DNA from 3 places in the Klebsiella terrigena genome. Region 3 is predicted to be linked to each of the others. Evidence: predicted binding sites of a transcription regulator. Region 3 holds the regulator's gene; each other region holds the start of a gene.
What was found. Region 3 encodes CRP, which controls carbon source genes, mostly activating them, when cyclic AMP is high. Its sites were predicted from a motif close to ATGTGANNNNNNTCACAT; they were not measured.

Region 1: a site for CRP is predicted at 6,038-6,055, ahead of deoC (deoxyribose-phosphate aldolase). Genes of this name have one in related genera too.
Region 2: a site for CRP is predicted at 1,848-1,865, ahead of HCK03_RS24520 (YjcB family protein). Genes of this name have one in related genera too.

What each region holds. Positions count from the first base shown of each region.
Region 1 covers NZ_CP050508.1:4,864,453-4,872,506, reverse strand. The annotation lists gene rimI (ribosomal protein S18-alanine N-acetyltransferase) at 1-275, shown strand, start outside; gene yjjG (pyrimidine 5'-nucleotidase) at 290-967, shown strand; gene prfC (peptide chain release factor 3) at 1,059-2,648, shown strand; gene osmY (molecular chaperone OsmY) at 2,867-3,478, shown strand; gene HCK03_RS22800 (DUF1328 domain-containing protein) at 3,600-3,761, shown strand; gene HCK03_RS22795 (patatin-like phospholipase family protein) at 3,904-4,977, shown strand; gene HCK03_RS22790 (TatD family hydrolase) at 4,974-5,753, shown strand; gene deoC (deoxyribose-phosphate aldolase) at 6,193-6,972, shown strand; gene deoA (thymidine phosphorylase) at 7,129-8,054, shown strand, end outside.
Region 2 covers NZ_CP050508.1:5,224,776-5,232,829, forward strand. The annotation lists gene HCK03_RS24515 (EAL domain-containing protein) at 1-1,445, opposite strand, end outside; gene HCK03_RS24520 (YjcB family protein) at 1,991-2,272, shown strand; gene HCK03_RS24525 (ABC transporter permease) at 2,326-3,168, opposite strand; gene HCK03_RS24530 (ABC transporter permease) at 3,183-4,013, opposite strand; gene HCK03_RS24535 (ABC transporter substrate-binding protein) at 4,082-5,221, opposite strand; gene HCK03_RS24540 (ABC transporter ATP-binding protein) at 5,251-6,300, opposite strand; gene HCK03_RS24545 (MBL fold metallo-hydrolase) at 6,472-7,242, shown strand; gene HCK03_RS24550 (LacI family DNA-binding transcriptional regulator) at 7,239-8,054, shown strand, end outside.
Region 3 covers NZ_CP050508.1:399,152-407,205, reverse strand. The annotation lists gene HCK03_RS01830 (hydrolase) at 47-1,069, shown strand; gene HCK03_RS01825 (YheU family protein) at 1,066-1,284, shown strand; gene HCK03_RS01820 (phosphoribulokinase) at 1,321-2,190, shown strand; gene HCK03_RS01815 (OsmC family protein) at 2,248-2,652, opposite strand; gene crp (cAMP-activated global transcriptional regulator CRP) at 2,959-3,591, shown strand; gene HCK03_RS01805 (YccS/YhfK family putative transporter) at 3,644-5,722, shown strand; gene argD (bifunctional acetylornithine/succinyldiaminopimelate transaminase) at 5,712-6,932, opposite strand; gene pabA (aminodeoxychorismate synthase component 2) at 7,022-7,585, opposite strand; gene HCK03_RS01790 (putative adenosine monophosphate-protein transferase Fic) at 7,630-8,054, opposite strand, start outside.

The sequences.
Region 1 (8,054 bases), 1.1 Mb from region 3:
AAATTGTGCTGGACGAGGCGACCCTGTTTAACATCGCCGTCGATCCGGCCTTCCAGCGGCGCGGCCTCGGCCGAGAGCTGCTGGAGCGGGTGATTGATGAGGTCGAAAAACGCGGCGTCGCCACGCTGTGGCTGGAGGTTCGCGCCTCTAACGCTGCGGCCATTGCGCTGTATGAAAGCCTGGGCTTTAACGAGGCGACCATCCGCCGCAACTACTACCCCACCGCCGACGGCCGTGAGGATGCACTCATTATGGCTCTACCGCTAAGCATGTAAGACAAGGTGATACGATGAAGTGGGACTGGATTTTCTTTGATGCCGATGAAACGCTGTTTACGTTTGACTCCTTCACCGGTTTACAGCGGATGTTCCTCGACTATAGCGTGACGTTTACCGCTGAAGATTTTCAGGACTATCAGGCCGTGAATAAGCCGCTGTGGGTGGACTATCAAAACGGCGCCATCACTTCGCTTCAGCTGCAGCACCAGCGTTTTGATAGCTGGGCCAGTCGCCTGAGCGTGCCGCCGGGCGAGCTTAACGACGCGTTTATGAACGCCATGGCCGAGATTTGCTCGCCGCTTCCCGGGGCGGTATCGCTGCTGAACGCGCTGCAGGGTAAGGTGAAAATGGGGATTATTACCAACGGCTTCACCTCGCTGCAGCAGATCCGTCTGGAACGAACCGGTTTGCGCGATCACTTTGATTTATTGATTATTTCTGAACAAGTCGGCGTCGCAAAGCCGGATGCGCGGATCTTTGACTACGCCCTGGCGCAGGCGGGCCTCCCGGATCGTTCCCGCGTGCTGATGGTAGGGGATACCGCAGAGTCTGATATTCGCGGCGGCGTCAACGCCGGCCTCGCGACCTGCTGGCTCAACGCCCATCAGCGCGAGCTGCCTGAGGATCTCCGCCCGGACTGGACGGTAACCTCGTTAAGCGAACTGGAGCAGCTCCTGTGTAAACACTGATTGCCTCCCCCCCGTTGATGGGTAAAATAGCCGCAATTTTTCGTATTTAACATGCGTGGCCGGTTGCCGCGTTTACTAAGAAGATTCAATTATGACGTTGTCTCCTTATCTGCAGGAGGTGGCCAAGCGCCGCACTTTTGCCATTATTTCTCACCCGGATGCCGGTAAAACTACCATCACCGAAAAGGTGCTGCTGTTCGGACAGGCGATTCAAACCGCCGGTACCGTTAAAGGCCGCGGCTCCAACCAGCACGCGAAGTCGGACTGGATGGAGATGGAAAAGCAGCGTGGTATCTCTATTACCACGTCGGTGATGCAGTTCCCGTATCACGGTAGCCTGGTTAACCTGCTGGATACCCCGGGCCACGAAGACTTCTCTGAAGATACCTATCGTACGCTGACGGCGGTGGACTGCTGCCTGATGGTTATCGATGCGGCCAAAGGCGTCGAAGATCGTACCCGTAAGCTGATGGAAGTGACCCGTCTGCGCGACACGCCGATCCTGACGTTCATGAACAAGCTCGATCGCGATATCCGCGATCCGATGGAGCTGCTGGACGAAGTTGAAAACGAGCTGCGCATCGCCTGCGCGCCGATCACCTGGCCGATTGGCTGCGGGAAGCTGTTTAAGGGCGTGTACCATCTCTATAAAGATGAAACGTATCTTTATCAGACCGGTAAGGGCCACACTATTCAGGAAGTCCGCATTATTAAGGGCCTGAATAACCCGGATCTCGACAGCGCGGTCGGTGAAGACCTCGCGCAGCAGCTGCGCGATGAGCTGGAGCTGGTGCAGGGCGCTTCCAACGAATTTGATAAAGAGCTGTTCCTGGCAGGGGAAATCACCCCGGTCTTCTTCGGGACGGCTTTAGGTAACTTCGGCGTCGATCATATGCTGGATGGCCTGGTGGATTGGGCGCCCGCGCCGATGCCGCGTAAGACCGATACGCGCGAAGTCCGCGCGGAAGAAGAGAAGTTCACCGGCTTTGTGTTTAAAATTCAGGCCAACATGGACCCGAAACACCGCGACCGCGTCGCCTTTATGCGCGTGGTTTCCGGGCAGTACGAAAAGGGCATGAAGCTGCGTCAGGTGCGTATTGGCAAAGACGTGGTGATTTCCGACGCGCTAACCTTTATGGCCGGCGATCGCTCGCACGTTGAAGAAGCCTACCCTGGCGATATTATCGGCTTACATAACCACGGCACCATTCAGATTGGCGATACCTTCACCCAGGGCGAGATGATGAAGTTCACCGGCATTCCGAACTTCGCGCCGGAGCTGTTCCGTCGTATTCGTCTGAAGGATCCGCTGAAGCAGAAACAGCTGCTCAAAGGGCTGGTGCAGCTCTCTGAAGAGGGGGCGGTACAGGTCTTCCGTCCGATCGCCAATAACGATCTGATCGTCGGGGCCGTCGGGGTGCTGCAGTTTGACGTGGTAGTTGCGCGCCTGAAGAGCGAATATAACGTGGAAGCGATTTACGAATCGGTCAACGTGGCGACCGCCCGCTGGGTCGAATCGACCGACGTGAAGAAATTCGAAGAGTTTAAACGTAAAAACGAAATTCAGCTGGCTCTCGATGGCGGCGATAATTTGACCTATATTGCGCCGACGATGGTGAACCTTAACCTGACTCAGGAGCGTTACCCTGAAGTGATGTTCCGCAAAACGCGCGAGCACTAATCCCTTCTGGAGCGCGGCCTGTGCCGCGCTCTGCTCGATTTTCCCGCCGTCCCCGCCGCTAAAGAAAGTTCTTAATTTTTTCCGTTCGCCCATTTTTTTATGCATATTTCCCTCCTTCCTTGCGACCTTCTACTATATTTAATAAGCAATTTTCAAAATGCTGGCTTAATAAACTACTTATTCAGCTTTACCGATATAGAAATAACGAGGAGATCATCATGACAAGACGAAAGAATACCAGCAAGATGCTGGCGCTCTTCTTGGGCTCGGCTATGATCAGCGCCTCGGCATATGCGGACAACTCAACGACGGACAGCGCAAAGTCCGTTGCCAACAGCGCCGGGCAGGCTGTCGATAGCTCGATGAATAAAGTCGGCGACTTTATGGACGACAGCACCATTACCGCCAGAGTTAAGGCGGCGCTGATCGATGATAAAAGCATCCGCAGCACGGATATCTCGGTGAAAACCGAGAATAAAGCGGTCACCCTGAGCGGCTCGGTAGAGAGTACCGAGCAGAAAGAGCAGGCGGTCAAAATAGCGAAAGAGGTTAAGGGCGTCTCGACGGTCAACGACAAGCTGAGCGTCGCCAACGAGCAGCCTGCAAGCCTGAAGGGCTACGCGGGCGATACGGCGATTACCAGTGAAATCAAAGCGAAGCTGCTGGCCGACGATATTGTCCCTTCGCGGAAGGTGACGGTTGAAACCAGCGCTGGCACTGTGCGTCTGTCAGGGACGGTGGCGTCTCGTGAGCAGGCAGAACGCGCCGTTGAGATAGCTAAAGCCGTCACCGGCGTAAAAACCGTGAAAAATGACCTCAGCGTCCAATAACACCGTTCACTAAATAAATTTTTCGGCGACTGCCGTTTAATCAGAGCACGACAGGGTTGGTGCCTGCGCGACCTGAGCGCGTAGAAAAGCGACCGTTATCCACTATGGTAAGGAGAGCATTATGTTTCGATGGGGCATTATTTTTCTGGTCATCGCCTTAATTGCCGCCGCTTTAGGATTCGGTAGCCTGGCGGGTACGGCAGCCTGGGCGGCAAAAATTGTCTTTGTCGTCGGTATTATTCTGTTCCTGGTCAGCCTGTTTACCGGGCGCCGGCGCCCGTAGATGCTAAGGCCAGAGTGGCATTAAGCGTATTGATGAAATAGTGTTTTACATAAAGCCAGTCTATATGACTGGCTTTTGCTGTATCAGGGGGTTAAAAATTGCGTTACCTTGAGTCGATAGAATAAGCAAACAGGAAGACAGAGTGGGGCATCGAATTCCCGTCACGCTTGGCAACATTGCGCCATTATCGGTTAAACCTTTTCACCCGGGCAAGCTTGGCCTGGTGTGTGAGGGGGGAGGGCAACGGGGGATTTTTACCGCCGGGGTGCTGGATGAGTTCATGCGCGCCGGATTCAACCCTTTTGACATTATGCTCGGCACCTCTGCCGGGGCGCAAAATCTGTCAGCCTATATGTGCAACCAGCAGGGCTACGCGCGCAAGGTCATCACGCGTTACACCACCGCTCGCGAGTTTTTTGACCCGATGCGCTTCGTGCGCGGCGGAAATCTTATCGACCTCGACTGGCTGGTGGGGACCACGGCGCAAAAAATGCCTCTGGCGATGAGCTACGCCGAAGATCGGTTTGCGCAGGGCAAAGAGCTGTGGATGTGCGCCTGCCGCGGTGATGACTATACCCCTAACTACTTTTCCCCGACGCAGTCCACGTGGCTCGATCAGATCCGCGCCTCCAGCGCGATCCCCGGTTTTTATCGCAGCGGCGTGATGCTTGACGGTATCAGCTATCTCGACGGCGGCGTCAGCGACGCTATCCCGGTGCAGGAGGCCGCAAAACGCGGCGCGCAGACGATTGTGGTGATCCGCACGGTTCCGTCGCAGATGTACTATACCCCGCAGTGGTTTAAACGTATGGAGCGCTGGCTCGGCGAAAGCAGCCTGCAGCCGTTTGTCAATCTGGTCCAGCACCATGAGGCCACCTACCGCGCCACCCAGCAGTTTATTGACAAGCCGCCGGATAAGCTGCGGATCCTCGAAATCTACCCGCAGAAGCCGTTAAAAAGTATGGCCCTGGGGAGCCGGCTGCCGGCGCTGCTTGAGGACTATAAAACCGGCCGTCAGTGCGGCCGCTATTTCCTGGCAACGGTGGGCAAGCTGCTGGCGGACCGTCCGCCGCTGCTGCGGCATATGCCGCGTCTCGCGGTGCCCGCGCCGGTGGTGGTGCCGCCGGCTTCCGTGGCCAACGATGCGCACCAGGCAACCCTGATTGACGCCGCGCAGGCCAACGATGCCAGCTTCGATAATGAGGATCTGGCGTGATGCGACAATTTATCGATACCCACTGTCATTTCGATTTCCCGCCGTTTGCCGATGATGAAACGGACAGCATCGCCCGGGCCGCGCGTGAAGGAGTGATGCGGATTATTGTTCCCGCCACCGAGGCGGACAATTTTCCCCGCGTGCTGGCCCTGGCTGCGCAGCATGATGCGCTGTATGCCGCGCTGGGCCTACATCCGATAGTGATTGAACGTCATGATGAGAGCAGCCTTCAGCGGCTTGAGGCGTGCCTGCAGCAGCGCAGCGCAAAGGTGGTGGCGATTGGGGAAATTGGCCTCGATCTCTATCGCGAGGATCCGCAGTTTGATCGCCAGCAGGCGGTGCTTGAGGCGCAGCTGAGGCTGGCAAAGCGCTATGATTTGCCGGTTATCCTTCATTCGCGACGCACCCACGATAAGCTGGCGATGCTGCTGAAAAAGCACGCTCTGGCGCGTACCGGGGTGGTGCATGGCTTTGCCGGCAGCCTGCAGCAGGCGGAGCGTTTCGTGCAGGCAGGATACAAAATTGGCGTTGGCGGCACCATTACCTATCCCCGCGCCAGTAAAACGCGCGAGGTCATGTCTCGTCTGCCGCTGTCGGCGCTGCTGCTGGAAACGGACGCGCCGGATATGCCGCTAAACGGCTTTCAGGGAGAGCCAAACCGCCCGGAGCAGGCGGCTCGGGTCTTTACCACCCTGTGCGAGCTGCGCCAGGAGCCGGCAGATGTTATCGCCCAGGCCCTCCTGAGCAACACCGAAGCGCTGTTCGGCACGCTATAACACATCGCTTAACAAGCGAAACCCGCCCTCTCGGCCGTCGCTGCGGCAAAACTCACGCTACGGTTCCTGTGTTTGTTAGAATTCCATCATTTCCAGGTTTTGATTAAAATCGTTGTTTTTCAATCTATAATCACGTAAATCCTCTTTCTTTAGCACAATATGTGCGCGCTGGTGTCGAGTTTCAGGCTGCTTGTATGTTATAATAATAACATTGTCGCGCGATGAGGAATTCTGATTATGCTTAAAGAAAACTTGTCGCTGAGATGGTGGGTACTGGTATTTTTATGTGATTTACATCTCATTATGGTTATGCAAGTTAGTAATTAGTTTTCATTAACTGTGATGGATGTCGAAGTGTAGCGGCGAGGTGATGTTACAATAGTAACAGACTCGCAAGGTGACAAACTATTGAACCGGCAATACGCCGTCGGAGTATGAAATGACTGATTTATCTGCAAGCAGCCTGCGCGCATTGAAGCTGATGGACCTGACCACCCTGAATGACGACGACACCAATGAGAAGGTGATCGCGCTGTGTCATCAGGCGAAAACGCCGGTCGGTAACACAGCGGCAGTCTGCATCTACCCACGCTTTATCCCGATTGCTCGTAAGACCTTGAATGAGCAGGGCACGCCGGATATTCATATCGCCACGGTGACCAACTTCCCGCACGGTAATGACGATATCGATATCGCCCTGGCGGAAACCCGTGCCGCGATCGCCTACGGCGCCGATGAAGTTGACGTGGTATTCCCGTACCGCGCGCTGATTGCCGGCAACGAGCAGGTTGGATTCGACCTGGTTAAAGCCTGTAAAGAGGCCTGCGCGGCGGCTAACGTTCTGCTCAAAGTGATCATCGAAACCGGCGAGCTGAAAGAAGAAGCGCTGATCCGCAAAGCTTCCGAAATTTCCATCAAAGCGGGCGCGGATTTCATCAAGACCTCTACCGGTAAAGTGCCGGTAAACGCCACGCCGGAAAGCGCGCGCATCATGCTGGAAGTTATCCGCGATATGGGCGTTCAGGAAACCGTAGGCTTTAAGCCAGCGGGCGGCGTACGCAGCGCGGAAGACGCGCAGCAGTTCCTGGCGATTGCCGATGAGCTGTTCGGCGCAGAGTGGGCCGACTCGCGCCACTACCGCTTCGGCGCCTCCAGCCTGCTGGCTAGCCTGCTGAAAGCGCTGGGCCACGGCGACGGTAAGAGCGCCAGCAGCTACTAAGGCGTAACGGTGACATAACCGTATCCCGGACGAGGCGCGCTAGCGCCGAGGCCGGGAGATCCCCGGCGGCGCAACGTGCGGCCGGGCTTCAGGATTTTAGCACGGGCGCAGATAACGCCGCCCGTCGTGTTTGACCTTATTCCTCAGGGGGTTACCTTGTTTCTCGCACAAGAAATTATTCGTAAAAAACGTGATGGTCACGCGCTGAGCGATGATGAAATTCGATTTTTCATCAACGGGATACGCGATAATACCGTCTCCGAAGGGCAGATAGCCGCGCTGGCGATGACCATTTTTTTCCACGATATGACTATGCCAGAACGCGTTTCGCTGACCATGGCGATGCGGGATTCAGGAACCGTACTGAACTGGAAAAGCCTCAATCTTAACGGGCCGATCGTGGATAAGCACTCCACCGGCGGCGTGGGCGATGTCACGTCGCTGATGCTTGGCCCGATGGTTGCCGCCTGCGGCGGCTACGTGCCGATGATCTCCGGTCGTGGACTGGGACATACCGGCGGAACGCTCGACAAGCTGGAAGCGATCCCCGGTTTTGATATTTTCCCGGACGACGGCCGTTTCCGCGACATCATTAAGGATGTTGGCGTGGCTATCATCGGGCAGACCAGCTCGCTGGCGCCTGCCGACAAGCGCTTCTACGCCACCCGCGATATTACCGCGACGGTGGACTCGATTCCGCTGATCACCGCCTCTATTCTGGCGAAAAAGCTGGCTGAAGGCCTGGATGCGCTGGTGATGGACGTGAAGGTGGGCAGCGGCGCCTTTATGCCGACCTACGAACTCTCTGCTGCGCTGGCCGAAGCGATCGTTGGCGTCTCCAACGGCGCAGGCGTGCGCACCACCGCGCTGCTGACCGATATGAATCAGGTGCTGGCCTCCAGCGCCGGTAACGCCGTCGAAGTCCGCGAAGCGGTGCAGTTCCTGACCGGCGAATATCGCAATCCTCGTCTGTTTGACGTGACCATGGCGCTGTGCGTTGAAATGCTGATTTCCGGCAGGCTGGCCCAGAACGATGCCGACGCGCGCGCGAAGCTGCAGGCGGTGCTGGATAACGGTAAAGC
Region 2 (8,054 bases), 770 kb from region 3:
TCGACGCCCTCGGCCACGGTTTTCAGATGCAGGCTGCGCGCCATCTCAATAATATGCTCGGCGATCGTGTGGCTGGTGCCGTGGGTCGTCAGCGTATCGATAAAGGATTTATCGATCTTGAGAATGTCGACGTTGAGCGAAGAGAGGTTATGCAGGTTGGAGTAGCCGGTGCCGAAATCATCGATGGCGACTTCATATCCCGCCTCGCGAAAGGCCTGAATCACCGGCGTCGTTTTCTGCACGTCAATAAACCCGCGCTCGGTCACTTCGATTTTAATCTGGTTGATGCATACCGCGTGGCTTTGCGCCTTTTCACTAATTTGGCTAATCAGCCGCGCGGAGTGGAAGTCGGTGGCCGAGAGGTTAATCGCGACGTACAGCTGCGGATGGCTGGCGAGGAATTCGCCCAGATCGGCAAACACCTCATCCACGACGTAGTCCGTCACCTGCGCAATCAGCCCTTCGTTCTCCGCCAGCGGAATGAACTCCGCCGGGCTCATCACCGGGCCATCGCACCCGGGCCAGCGCAGCAGCGCTTCGGCCCCGACGCAGCGGTTATTTTTAATATCGACGATCGGCTGATAGTGCAGGCACAGCTGGCGACGGCTCAGCGCGCGCTGCAGCCTGCTGCGCGGGGAGTGATACTGCCGCCGGGTTCGTAGCCACAGCATTAACATCAGCCCGCTACCAATCAGGCCCAGCGGCAGAGTAAGCATGCTCTGGTCATATAGATTTTGATAATAGCCAACGCGCGAGGTGGACATGATCACCGCGATAGGGCGGTTCGCCGAATGGGCAACGGTGTATACCCGGCGATCCTGCTGGAAAAAGGTGTCTTCACTGCGGATCAGCGGACGTAACGCCGCGGCGTTGGTATTTTTGCTGACGGAGAAGAACTGATTCGTTTTGGTATCGAACAGGCCGTAGGCTAAATCTCTATCGCTGGATATTAACGCACTATAGGAAAGCGGATTAATAACCGCGACATAGTGACCGCGCTGCATATAGGTCATGGCAAAACCGGGATAGAACGGCGTATCGCGATAGTAATAGATGGCAACATCCGGCTTTTTTATATAATTAGCCGTCTCAACATGCCAGACCGTATCGGGATGAACGACGGTTGAGCAAAAGAAATCAGCGCCTTCCGCATAGATTAAATCTTCGACGTAAAGCAGGCTGCGAACAATATCCAGCATATATCGCTGGTGCTGCGGCGAACATATTATCCCTTGATATTGCATGGCCTTTTTACGCGCCTGCTCGACCTCATGAATCACCATTTCGGTTTTCTGCAGCGCCAGTTGAGAAAACGCGCGGAGCTGGTCGTCAGTTTCCACCCTGGCCCGGTGTTGGGCAAGCCACGATGCCAGCACCACTGGCAGCAGGATAACCAGGGTAATACCTAATATTCTCAACGCCTTATGCGGCGCGCTACGACTCATTTCCGCTTTTTATCCATGCGATACGCCTTAATCACGGTAAAAGTCCACAATGGCAGATGCCTGCGCCTATACAACGCCCGGTCATTTAGCATTCGGCTATTGAGGGTAAAAACCCCACAGCTGATAATGATGAATAATACTAACTTATAGAACAATCGAGAAACATTCTCGACATAATGAGAGCGGCACCGCTTTCTGATTCGGTTTATCCGTATGATTACCGCGAACAGGTAATAAAACCCGTAGATATAAGCCTGGCAAAAAAACAATCCATCGTATTAATGCATTAGCTTCAGCATCATAGCGGGTATGGTTATGGCGCACCGCGTCATTAGCCACAATATTTAAATGGTTTATAAGTACATAAAAAACGCAATTTTTGGCTGGTGAATAAAAGAACAAATGTGATATAGTTCACACATCCTAATGAAACGGAAACATTGTTTCATTATACGTTTGTTTGCCCGTCGATAGCCAGAGCGTCACGTCATCGTTAGTCTCGCCAGGTTGTCAAAGGCCCCCGACTTTCTTTGAGGATCAGGTTAATGGCTTCCATTACTACCAGTGTCATACTCCTGCGCTGGCCGCTGGTGAGCGCAGTGCTGATGTTTTTAGCCAGCTCGATGAATATTCAGCTACGTAAAAGCGACTATGCCGGCTTAGCGGTCATCTGCAGCTGCCTGGGGCTGGTCGCCGCCTGCTGGTTTGCCACCGGCCTGCTCGGCATCACGCTGATCGACGTTGCCAAAATCTGGGGCAACATTAAAGACGTCATGGTTGAAGTGATGAGCCAGACGCCGCCAGAGTGGCCGATGATGATGACCTGATAATAAAAACGCTTCCCACCGGGAAGCGTTTTTACTGGCGGGTAGCCTGAGCGCTATTTGCCCATTTTCGCCAGCATTTCCGGGCGCATAAATTTATGAATAACCAGCATAAATAGCAGCGACGGCAGTAATAAAATCAGCGCGGTAATAGACGACACCTGATAGTTTCCCGACATGCTGGCGTTGTATAGCAGCAGCGGCAGCGTGGTGATATCCGGCGCGCCGACAAAAAAGGTGCCGGTGAACTCGTCCAGCGACTCCAGAAAGACAAAAATACTGGCGGCAATAATCCCCGGCGATGCCTGGGGCAAAACGATATGCCAAAACGTATACACCGCCCCGGCCCCCAGATTGCGCGACGCTCTTGCCAGCAGCGGATCGACCGCCGAGAACGCCGCCACGCAGATCCATACCGAATACATCAGCCCGTGCACGCTGTGCACCAGCACCACGCCGACCACGGTGCCGTTGAGCCCCCACTGATAGAAAAGCCGGGCAATATTCATATATACCGTCAGGTTAGGGAACGCCTGCGGAATAAGAAACAGCAGCATAAAGCCCACCCGCAGCGGCATCCCTCGCCGCGATAACGCATAGCCGGCGGGGATCGAAACCAGCAGGCACACCAGCACCGACAGCACGGCAATCAGCACGCTGGTCAGCAGAGAGCCCGAAACATCGCTATAGGGGCTGAACACCTGATACCAGTATTTCAGCCCCCACTGGCTGGGCAGGCTGTGGGGAAAGAACCAGCTTTCGGCCACCGTCCAGATAAGCAGATTCAGCAGCGGGCCAAACATCGCCAGCAGCATCAGAACCAGCAGCAGCGTCTGAAGCGGCAGGCTGGCGTTCAGCTTTCTCCGCCCTTTCGCCAGCAGCGTCGCGGGTGACGTCATCGTAACCTCCTTCATTATTCTCCCCCTTTTTGCCGCAGGCTGTGGCGCAGATAAAACCACGACAGCGCGCCGCAGATAAGCAGCGACACGACGCCGAGGGCGTTAGCCACGGCGTAATCCCCGTAGGAGTTCACGCGAAACGCCATATCAACGGTGATCATCGTCGGCGTACCGACGCCTATCATCAGCGGCACCGACAGCACCGACATCATGGTGACGGTCGAGAGCACCAGCGCCACGCCGATGGCGGGCAGCACCTGCGGCAGAATAATATCGAACAGGATCCGCGGACGAGAGGCGCCCAGGTTGCGCGCCGCCAGAATTTGCGACCGCTCAAGCGCCGCCATTGCGCCGCAGATAAGCAGCGTGGCGAACGCCAGCTGCTTCCAGACGAAGGTGATAATAATGCCCTTCCAGCCCAGCCAGGAGAGAGTCTCCATCGGCGTGAGCAGATCGCTGGCAACCAGCGCATTGTTCATTAAGCCGTTTTTGGCCAGAAAGGTGCGCATCATTTGCGCCGCAACGATAAAGGGTATAAACAGCGGCAGCCGATATAAAAATGCCAGCATCTGCACGATCGGCCGGCAGGACGACAGGGTAATCACCGCGGAAAGGGTGATGGAAATCACCGCCAGCAGCGCCACGGAGCTCAGCACGACGATCAGCGTAAACAGAATATCGGTGGAGTAGAGCGCATAGACTTTGCGAAAGTGGGCCAGGGTCAGCCGCTGCGCATCGTCGGTGAAGGCGGCAATCAGCGAGAAGCCCAGCGGATATAAAAACAGCACGGCGATGGTCAGCGCAGCGGGAGCAACCAGCAGCAGATATTTCAGCGAAATACGCATAGCAAACCTGATATCAGCAAGGAGAAACGCCCGGGTCGACTCGCAGCCACCCCGGGCATCGACGAAGATTAGTTGGCGACCTGGCTTTCGTAGCCTTCTTTAATATCGTCAAAATAGGCGCTAATCGGGAAGCTTTTGCCGTATTCCGCCAGCGCCTGCGGCGAGATCTCAGCAAACAGCTTTTGCCACGTCCCCGCGTCCAGCTGCGACTTAACGTGCTGCGCATCGATGCCGGGATACCAGTTAAACTGCTTCACGATCCCCTGCGCCTGCACCTCCGGGCTGGTCGCCAGCTCGATAAACTCGCGCGCCAGCTGCGGATTCGCCGCCTTCGCCGGGGTCACGTAATACATCGGCTGACCCGGCATGCCCGGCGCCAGCAGGGAGAGCTTGATCGACGGCGGCAGTTTGCCCTGATCTTTCCAGCTGTAGAACATGTCCACCCACACCGGCCCCATCGCGATCTCCCCGCGGGTCAGCATATCGAGCGTCCCGGCGTTGCCCGGCGTAAAGGTGACGTTTTTATTAAAAGCCTTCAGTTTTTCATAGGCCTGGCCCCAGTTTTTCTCCACGCCTTTATCGTACGGCAGGGAGGAGAGGCGCTGGGCGTCAGTGCCGTAGGCGTACATCCAGCCCACCACGAAGCTGACCCCGGACATGCCGTTTTTAATCCCGTTATAGCCGAAGGCCTGCGGGTTTTTCTGCGCCCAGGCCACCAGCTCATCGTAGGAGGCCGGCGGGGTTTTGATCGTCTCGCTGTTCCAGGCAATGGCGGTCTGGCTTAAAAACATCGGCATCACGTAGCCATCGACGTTAACCCCGAGGGCATTTTTAGCGTTGTCGGCGCTGACCAGGCTGCCGGTCTTAATCTGCTGACGGTACTTCTCTAACAGCCCCTTCTCCACCAGCTCGCCGCCGGCTTTTTGATGCACTACGGCGACGTCAATGTCCCAGCTGCTGGCGCCGCTCGCCTTCTGCGCCGTCAGCTTTTCGATAATTTTGTTCGAGCCCGCGTCCCCCGGCCCGGTACCGATAACCTGCACCTTAACGCCCGGATGCGCGGCCTCAAACTTTGGCCCCAGCCAGGTTTTTACGTAATCCACCATATTCTGATCGCCCGCCGTCGCGACGTTCAGGATGGTATCGGCCTGCGCGCCGTAGCTCAGGAGTACGGCGGTCGCTAGCGCAACGTTTGTTTTAGTAAACATGGTTTATCCCCAGAATGAACACGATGATGTCAACTTGCATGAGATGAAGGAAAAATATGCAGCGCCGGCGTCGGCACGTGCAGCCTGACCGGGGAGCTGGCGGGCCAGCAGCGGGTAGAATCCGCCAGCAGCAGGCGGTCGCGGCAGCGCACGCTGTGGCGATATAAATGGCCGAGGAAGGCGCTTTGTTCGACGATGCCGTCGAGGGTCAGCCCCTCCTGCGGCGCGCTATCCGCGACTGAAAGGAGCGCCGCATCGGTGCTGCGGAAATAAATAACCTGCTCGCCAGAATCGGTAGCGGAATATGCCTGTGGGCTGCGCCAGTGAATACCGTCGAGGGTGTGGATATCGCGGCTATTTATTTTATTATCGGCCCCCATAAAATCGGCGACAAAAGGCGTGGCCGGACGCTGATATATCTCTTCTGGCGTCCCTAGCTGCTCAATCCTGCCGTTATTTAATACGGCGATACGGTCAGCCATCACCAGCGCTTCCTGCTGGTCATGAGTGACGATTAATGAGGTAAAGCCGAGCTTCTTTTGCAGCGCTTTTATTTCATGGCGGACGTTAAGGCGGACTTTGGCATCGAGATTGGAGAGCGGTTCATCCAGCACCAGCACGTCCGGTTCAATCGCCAGGGCGCGCGCCAGGGCAACCCGCTGACGCTGGCCGCCGGAAAGCTCGGTCACCTTCATTTCCGCCAGCCCCGAGAGGTTGACTACCTGCAGCAGCTCCGCCACCCGGCGGTCGATATCGTCGCGCCGCCACCGGCGCAGCTTCAGGCCGTAGCCGATATTACGGGCCACCGTCAGATGCGGCCACAGCGCATAGCTTTGAAAAACCATCGTAATATTGCGCTGCTCCGGCGGGCTATGGGTAATATCCCTGCCGGCGACGACGATCTCCCCGCTCTGCGCCGGGATAAAGCCGCAGAGCGCATTTAGCAGCGTGGTTTTCCCGCAGCCTGAAGGCCCCAGCAGGGCGATCATCTCCCCCTTCTCTACCGCCAGGTCGATATTATGCAGGACAACCTTATCGCCGTAGCTAATTCTCAGGCTGGCAATGTGCAGATAGCTCATATTCGGTATCCAAAACTTTTCTGTAGGCATTTTTTATTTATTCGCGCCTGGATGAACACGTGTTCATTTGGCTGTAAAAAAAATGCAACCTTGACTCGACATGATGTGAGCCTACTTTGTCGGGTATTTGTGACAATTTAATTAAGTGCGAAAATTTTTTAGCGAGGGTAAATGAAAATAGACGTTCTCGGCTGCGGCAGCGCCTTCTCAGAGAGCCAAAATACCTCTGCGCTGCGCGTGATTGATAATAACAATCGCCAGTGGCTGATTGATTGCGGCCCCACCATCCCGCGCGCCCTGTGGCAGCGCGGGGGCGATATTAACGATATCGATGCCATTTACTTCACCCACGTCCATCCGGATCACTGTACCGGCCTGACGGCGCTGCTCAACTACTGGAAAAGCTTTTCCCGCCACAAGCCGCTGATTATCTACAGCCAGCCGCTGCAGCGTCCGGTGCTGATGCAGCTGGCGCAGCTGGCAAACTGGCCGGACATCGCGCTGTGCTTTGCGATTGAGTGGCGCGACGTCACCCCGGCGTGGACCTGGCACGACTGGCAGATCCGCACCGCCGAAACCCAGCACGAGCTCAGTAACCGCGCGATCCGCATCACCTTTGCCGGCAAAAGCCTGTTCTACAGCGGCGACGGCCGGCCGACGGCGCAGTCGATCGCGCTGATGGCAGGGGCCGATCTGGCGTTCCAGGAGTGCGCCTCGCTCACCGTCCTGAGCGACGACGCCTCCCACGGCGATTTCCCTGCCTGCCTGGCGCTGTTTCAAAGGCTGGCGCTGCCCGCCATGGGGCTCTATCACTGCTACGACGCGATCCTGCCGGCGCTGCGGGTAGCCTGCCAGCCGTGGGACGGGTTGTTCGTCAGCCAGGACGGCTTACAATACGATCTTCATCAGCCACCGCGCAGCGGCGAGGAAAGCCCGGCATGAGCGCACTCCCCCGAAAACAGAGCATTACCGCCGAGGACGTTGCCCGCCGCGCCGGAGTCTCGCGCGCGGTCGTTTCCCGCGCGCTGAGCAATAACGGCAGCATCTCGCCCGCCGCCCGCGAGCGGGTGCTGCGTGCCGCAGAAGAGCTGGGCTATCAGGTCAACTTTCTCGCCCAGGGGCTTAACCGCCGGCGCAGCCACCTGATCGGGGTGATCGTTTCCCGCATCAACGATCCGTTTCGCAGCAGCCTGCTCGACGGGCTGCTGAGCGAGATCCAGCGCCGCGATTTTCAGGCGCTGGTCAGCGAGATCCGCAGCGAGCAGGATCTGGCCCAGACCCTTCGCCGCTTCGCGCAGTTTCGCGTGTCCGGGGCGATCGTCACCTCCGGCCAGCCGCCTGAATCGCTGGTCTACGAGTTCGCCCAGCAGCAAATTCCGGTCGTCGGCATTAATCGCCAGCCCAATATTCCCGGCGTCGATTACGTCTGCTCGGACAATGCAGCCGGGGCGGCGCTGGCCGCGAAGCAGCTGGTAACCGCCGGCTGCCGCCGCTTTGGCTGGCTAAACCATCGCCACTCGACCTGGGCCGGACAAATGCGCGGGGAAGCGTTTTATCAGGCGCTCACCGAGCTTGGGGTGGATACGCGACGCAATCTTCAGCCGCTGTTTGCCACCCTCGAAGGCTATGAGGGCGGGCTGCTGGCCGCCGCCGACGCCGACGACGCGCTGGAGGGGATTTTTTGCGCCAACGCGCAGCTGGCCTGCGGCTTTCTTGACGGCATGCGCCAGCGTGGCAAAGAGGCCCCGGCGGAT
Region 3 (8,054 bases):
TCATGCGCGGTATAGTGTTTATAAGTTTATTAATTGCTCTGGTGCTATGGTTGAAATCACCCCTACAGAAATGACGCCCCCCGAAGACGACTCGCGCGAGTTTCACCCAATGCGCGGCGTGGGCAATCGTCATCTGCAAACCATGCTGCCGCGACTGATCCGCCGCAAACTGGGCTTTACTCCACACTGGCAGCGCCTTGAACTCCCCGACGGTGATTTTATCGATTTGGCCTGGAGCGAAGATCCCGAATCAGCCCGCCATAAGCCGCGGCTGGTGGTTTTTCACGGTCTGGAAGGAAGCCTGCACAGCCCTTACGCTCACGGCCTGATCCACGCGGCAATGCAGCGCGGCTGGCTCGGCGTGGTGATGCATTTCCGCGGCTGTAGCGGCGAGCCTAACCGTAATAACCGCATCTACCACTCCGGAGAGACGGAAGACGGCACCTGGTTCCTGCGCTGGCTGCAGCGCGAATTTGGTCCCGCGCCCACGGCCGCCGTAGGCTATTCGCTGGGCGGCAATATGCTCGGCTGCCTGCTGGCAAACGAGGGCGACAGCGTCCCGCTCGACGCGGCGGTCATCGTGTCGGCCCCGTTCATGCTGGAGGCCTGCAGCTACCATATGGATAAAGGCTTCTCCCGCGTCTACCAGCGCTATCTGCTGAACCTGTTAAAAGCGAACGCCGCGCGCAAGCTGAAAGCCTACCCGGGCTCTCTGCCGGTTGATTTACGCCAGCTCAAAGGCATGCGGCGCATTCGCGAGTTTGACGATACCATCACCGCCAAAATTCACGGCTTTGCCGATGCGCTGGACTACTATCGCCAGTGCAGCGCGATGCCGCGTCTGAGCGATATCACGAAACCCACGCTGATCATTCACGCGAAAGACGATCCGTTCATGGACCATCATTCCATTCCGCCGCAGGAGCAGCTACCGGCCAACGTCGAGTACCAGCTGACCGAACAGGGCGGGCACGTCGGGTTTGTCGGCGGCACGCTGCGCAGGCCTGAGATGTGGCTGGAAAGACGGATCCCGGACTGGCTAACGCGCTGGCTGGAAGGAAAAAAATGATTATTCCCTGGCAGGATCTGGATCCCGAAACGCTGGATAACCTGATTGAAACCTTTGTGTTGCGCGAAGGCACCGATTATGGTGAACATGAACGCTCGCTGGCCGATAAGGTCGCCGATGTAAAACAGCAGCTGAAAAGCGGAGAAGCCGTACTGGTGTGGTCAGAGCTGCACGAGACGGTCAACATCATGCCCCGCAAGCAGTTCCACGGCTAAGGCGGCGCCACACCATCGTTTAATCTGGGAGTTGATATGTCTGCCAAACATCCGGTGATTGCCGTCACGGGCTCCAGCGGCGCGGGAACCACCACCACCAGCCTCGCCTTTCGCAAAATCTTCGCCCAGCTGAACCTGCGTGCCGCCGAAGTCGAGGGCGATAGCTTCCATCGCTACACCCGCCCGGAAATGGACATGGCGATCCGCAAAGCGCGGGATCAGGGGAAGCACATCAGCTATTTTGGCCCGGAAGCAAACGACTTCGGCCTGCTGGAAAACACCTTCCTCGAGTACGGACGCAGCGGAACCGGCCAGTCGAGAAAATATCTGCATACCTATGACGAGGCCGTGCCGTGGAATCAGGTACCGGGCACCTTCACGCCCTGGCAGCCGCTGCCGGAGCCGACCGACGTCCTGTTTTACGAAGGGCTACACGGCGGCGTTGTCACCCCGCAGCACAACGTGGCGCACAATGTCGACCTGCTGGTGGGCGTCGTGCCCATCGTCAACCTGGAGTGGATCCAGAAGCTCATCCGCGATACCAGCGAGCGCGGGCACTCTCGCGAAGCGGTGATGGATTCGGTCGTCCGCTCAATGGAAGATTATATTAACTTCATCACCCCGCAGTTCTCGCGTACCCATATCAACTTCCAGCGGGTTCCCACCGTTGATACGTCGAACCCCTTCGCCGCTAAAGGTATTCCCTCGCTGGATGAAAGCTTTGTGGTGATCCACTTCCGCAACCTGCAGGATATCGACTTCCCGTGGCTGCTGGCGATGCTGCAAGGGTCGTTTATCTCGCATATCAATACGCTGGTGGTACCGGGCGGCAAAATGGGGCTGGCGATGGAGCTGATCATGGCGCCGCTGGTTGAACGGCTGATGGCAGGGAAAAAGATCGGTTAAGCCGGTAAACACCCCGGCTGCACGACGCAAACCGGGGCCACGGGCTGGCCTTCCGGCTTAGCCCTCGATAACTTCGTACGAATGCGTGATATTTACCGCTTTTTGCAGCATCAGCGCCACCGAGCAGTATTTCTCCGCCGACAGGTCTACCGCTCGCGAAACGACCGCATCCTTCAGCTCGCGGCCGGTCACGATAAAGTGCAGGTTGATGTGGGTAAACAGGCGCGGCGCCTCTTCCCGACGCTCTGAGGTCAGCTTCACCTCACAGTTGGTCACATCGTGACGTCCTTTCTGCAAAATTGAGACCACGTCGATGGCGCTACAGCCGCCGGCGGCCATCAGCACCATTTCCATCGGACTCGGCGCTTTATCCCCGGAGTTACCGTCCATCAAAATCTGGTGGCCGGAAGCCGACTCACCGATGAAGGTTAACCCTTCCACCCATTTCACACGAGCTTGCATAAAATTTAACTCCAAGGTTGCAATTTTCCTGACAGATTACACGTACATAACAAATCTCGCAACGGAAGGCGACCTGCATCATGCTGAAGCGAGACACCAGGAGACACGCGGCAAAAGCTATGCTAAAACAGTCAGGATGCTACAGTATTACATTGATGTACTGCATGTATGCAGAGGAATTCACATTACAGGCTGAAGAAAAATCACCAGCCAGCTTCCCAGGCATAGGGAAACAATACGATTGCATGCCCGGATGCCGTGTAGTGTCGGCACCCGGAGATAGCTTATAACAGAGGATAACCGCGCATGGTGCTTGGCAAACCGCAAACAGACCCTACCCTCGAATGGTTCTTGTCTCATTGCCACATTCATAAGTACCCATCTAAAAGCACGCTGATCCACCAGGGTGAAAAAGCAGAAACGTTGTACTACATCGTCAAAGGCTCTGTGGCTGTGCTCATCAAGGATGAAGAAGGTAAAGAGATGATTCTCTCTTACCTCAACCAGGGCGATTTCATCGGTGAATTAGGCTTGTTTGAAGAAGGCCAGGAGCGTAGCGCCTGGGTACGTGCGAAAACCGCATGTGAAGTGGCCGAAATCTCCTATAAAAAATTCCGTCAGCTAATCCAGGTTAACCCGGATATTCTGATGCGTCTCTCGTCGCAGATGGCCCGCCGTCTGCAGGTTACCTCTGAGAAAGTCGGTAACCTTGCCTTCCTCGACGTCACCGGCCGTATCGCCCAGACGTTGCTGAACCTGGCAAAACAACCTGACGCCATGACCCACCCGGACGGTATGCAAATCAAAATTACCCGTCAGGAAATCGGTCAGATCGTCGGCTGTTCACGTGAAACCGTTGGCCGTATTCTGAAGATGCTGGAAGATCAAAATCTGATCTCCGCACACGGTAAAACTATCGTCGTCTACGGCACGCGTTAAGCTGATAAAACGGCGTGTTGCTCCTGCAACACGCCGTTTTTGTTTTCCCTCTATGTGGCGCAGGCTGATTTACCACCCGGAAGTCAACTACGCACTGCGGCAAACGCTGGTGCTGTGTTTGCCGGTCGCAATAGGCCTCCTTCTCGGCCATCTGCAGCAGGGTCTGCTGTTCTCGCTGGTTCCCGCATGCTGCAACGTCGCCGGTCTTGATACACCGCATAAGCGCTTCTTTAAACGCCTGATTATTGGCGGCTCGCTCTTTGCCGGCTGCAGCCTGATCGTTCAGCTCCTTCTCCAGCACGATATCCCGCTCCCTTTAATTCTCAGCGGCCTGACCCTGCTCCTTGGCGTCACGGCAGAAATCAGCTCGCTGCACGCGAGGCTGCTGCCCGCCTCGCTGATTGCCGCCATCTTTACTCTGAGCCTCGCCGGCAATATGCCGATCTGGGAACCGCTGCTGATCTACGCGCTTGGCACGCTGTGGTACGGGCTATTCAACTGGTTCTGGTTTTGGCTGTGGCGCGAGCAGCCGCTGCGCGAATCGCTAAGCCTGCTCTACCGGGAGCTGGCCAACTATTGTGAAGCCAAATACAGCCTGCTGACCCAGCATATCGACCCGGCAACCTCGCTGCCTCCGCTGCTGACCCGTCAGCAAAAGGTCGTCGACCTGATCACCCAGTGCTACCAGCAGATGCATATGCTGGCGGCCAATCAGCGTAGCGACCATAAGCGCCTGCTGCGGGCGTTTCAGGTTGCCCTCGATCTGCAGGAACATATTTCCGTCAGCCTGCATCAGCCGGAAGAGGTGCAGAAGCTGGTCGAACGCAGCCACGCGGAAGCGGTAATCCGCTGGAATGCGCAAACCGTCGCCGCGCGGCTAAGGGTGCTGGCGGATGACATCCTCTACCACCGCTATCCGCAGCGCTTTAACATGGATAAGCAGATCGGCGCCCTGGAGAAGATTGCCTCTCAGCACCCCGACAACCCGGTCGGGCAATTCTGCGCATGGCACTTCAGCCGCCTTGCCCGGGTGCTGCGCACCCAGCGTCCGCTGTACCCACGTAACCTGATGGCCGATAAGGAACGGCGCCTGCCGCTACTGCCTGCGCTGAAAAACTATCTCTCTTACAAATCGCCGGCTTTACGCAACGCCGCCCGGATCTGCGTGATGCTCACCGCCGCGAGCCTGATGGGCAGTGCGCTAAACCTGCCCAAACCCTACTGGATCCTGATGACGGTGCTTTTCGTCACCCAGAACGGCTACGGCGCAACGCGGGTCCGCATCGTCCACCGGGCGGCAGGGACCCTCGCCGGCCTGGTGATTGCCGGACTGACGCTGCACTTTCACGTCCCTGAGGGCTATACGCTGACCGCGATGCTAATTATCACGCTGTTGAGCTATCTGATTATTCGCAAGAGCTACGGCTGGGCGATGGTGGGCTTTACCGTCACGGCGGTTTATACCCTGCAGCTGCTGACGCTTAACGGCGAGCAGTTTATTGTCGCCAGGCTTATCGATACGCTTATCGGGTGTCTGATTGCCTTCGGCGGGATGGTATGGCTGTGGCCACAGTGGCAAAGCGGCCTGCTGCGTAAAAACGCCCACGACGCGCTGGAGGCGGACCAGGAGGCCATCCGCCTTATTCTCAGCGACGATCACCAGGCGCCGGCGCTGGCCTATCGGCGGATGCGCGTCAACCAGGCACACAACTCGCTGTATAACTCGCTGAATCAGGCGATGCAGGAGCCCGGCTTTAACTCGCAATATCTTGACGATATGAAGCTATGGGTCACCCATAGCCAGTTTATTGTCGAGCATATCAACGCCATGACCACGCTGGCCCGCGAGCACAATATGCTGACGCCGGATCTGGCCCGGCGCTATCTTGAATCCTGTGAGATTGCGCTACAGCGCTGTCAGCAGCGGCTGGATACCGACGGGCCGGGTAGCGCCGGCGAGGTGAATATTATGGAGTCGCAGGATGCGGACGTGCCCCGCGGCCCGCTGAGCACCATGGAGCAGCACCTGCAGCGGATCCTCGATCATCTGAACACCATGCACACCATCTCATCGGTGGCATGGCGTCAGCGCCCGCATCACGGCATCTGGCTACGCGCAACTAAGCGCTAAGTACGCGCTGTACCGCCTGTGCAAAGCGCGCCATTCCTTCGTCAATATCGCTATCGTCAATGACCAGCGAAGGCACAAAGCGCATCACGTCAGGCCCGGCATTGAGCACCATAACCCCCGCTTCCGCCGCGGCATACAGGAAATCACGCGCCCGGCCGTGATGCTGCGGCTTCAGCTCCGCACCGATCAACAGCCCCATACCGCGAATATCGCTAAACAGATCGAAGCGGGCGTCAATCTGCTGCAGATGCTGTACAAAGCGTTCGCGCTTCGCGTTGACGCCGTCCAGTACCTCAGGCGTATTAATCAAATCAAACGCCGCACCGGCGACGGCGCAGGCGAGCGGATTACCCCCGTAGGTTGAACCGTGGGAGCCGGCATGGAACGCGCTGGCAATATCGTGGGTGGTCAGCATGGCGCTAATCGGGAAACCGCCGCCGAGCGCTTTCGCGCTGGTCAGGATATCCGGCGTCACGCCGTAATGCATATAGGCGAACAGCGAACCGGTACGCCCCATTCCGCACTGCACTTCATCAAACACCAGCAACGCCTGATGCCGATCGCAAAGCTCACGCAGCCCTTTGAGGAACTCCGGGGTCGCAGCCATCACGCCGCCTTCGCCCTGAATCGGCTCAACCACCACCGCGCAGGTGTGATCGTCCATGACCGCCTTCACCGCGTGCAGGTCGTTGAACGGTACGTGAATGATATCCGCCGGCTTCGGCCCGAAGCCGTCAGAATATTTCGGCTGCCCGCCAACGGAGACCGTAAACAGCGAACGACCGTGGAAAGCGTTATGGAAGGCGATGATTTTGGTTTTATAGGGGCTATGGCGGGTGATCGTGTAGTTGCGCGCCAGCTTGAATGCCGTTTCGTTGGCTTCAGTGCCGGAGTTCATAAACACCACGCGGTCGGCGAAGGTGGCATCGACCAGCTTTCTGCCCAGGCGCAGCGCCGGTTCGTTGGTGAAAACGTTGCTGGTATGCCACAGCGTTTCCCCCTGCTCATGCAGCGCCGCAACCAGCGCCGGATGGCAATGACCGAGCGCCGTGACGGCAATACCGCCCGCAAAATCAACGTACTCTTTGCCCTGCTGATCCCATACGCGGCTACCTTTACCTTTTACCGGAATAAATTCTGCCGGTGCATAAATCGGCAAAATAACCTCATCGAACGTGGCGCGGGTAATTGCCGGTTGCTCAGTTGCCATGTGATGCCATCCTTCTTCGTTATGCAAAAATGATTATGATATTATAATCACAAAATATGCATAAAAAATCAGTCAATGGCAACTACAAATCAACGCTTGAGGAAGTTTGCCAGCAGCTGATGCCCCTGCTCGCTGAGAATGCTTTCCGGGTGAAATTGCACCCCCTCAAGATCCCACTCTCGATGGCGAATGGCCATAATCTCTCCGCTCTCGCTGCGGGCCGTCACGTCGAAGCACTCAGGCAGGGTATCCGGGTCAATGACCAGAGAGTGGTAGCGGGTCACGGTGAGGGGATTGTTTAATCCCTGAAACACGCCGCGTCCGTCGTGGCTGATAGGGGAGGTTTTTCCGTGCATGACTTTGGCGGCACGGACGATGGTCGCCCCGAAGACCTGGGCGATAGCCTGATGCCCCAGGCAGACGCCCAGCAGCGGCACCTTCCCGGCATAATGCCCGATGACGGCCAGGGAGATCCCCGACTCGTCCGGCGTGCAGGGCCCGGGTGAGATAACGATTTTCTCCGGCGCCAGCGTCGCGATCTCCTCCAGCGTCAGCTCATCGTTACGCTTAACCAGCACCTCAGCTCCCAGCTCGCAAAAATACTGGTACAAATTCCAGGTGAAAGAATCATAGTTGTCGATAAGCAGGATCATAGCGGCTCCGGAAAAAACAAAACCGGGCTATTCTACTCAGATTCTCACGCTTCGCTTACCACTTTGGCAAAGATCGCTTCCAGCGGCTGCGGATCGCCCATGGCCCCCAGCTGATTAGCCCGGCTCCACGCCTCAGGATCGATATCGCGCCAGTCGAGAATAAAGCCGGCATGAATGGCCAGCTGCTCAAAGAAAATACGCTGCGCCAGCCCGCTGCCGAGGCGAAAAGGGTGTAGCACATTGATTTCACCGTAGTACCAGCTCAGGCGCGTAATAAAAGCGCTGCGGTCGAGGCCGCTAAGATAGTTCTCCTCTTCCAGAGCCCGCATCAGCGCGTTACCTTCCTTTTCAATCCATGCGAAATGACAAAAAGGCGTATCTCCCTGATAGATATCAATCTCCCTGAACCGTCCGGCCCAGGCAAAAATATCCTGGTAGAGCTGATGGTGAATCGCGCAGAGATAGGGCA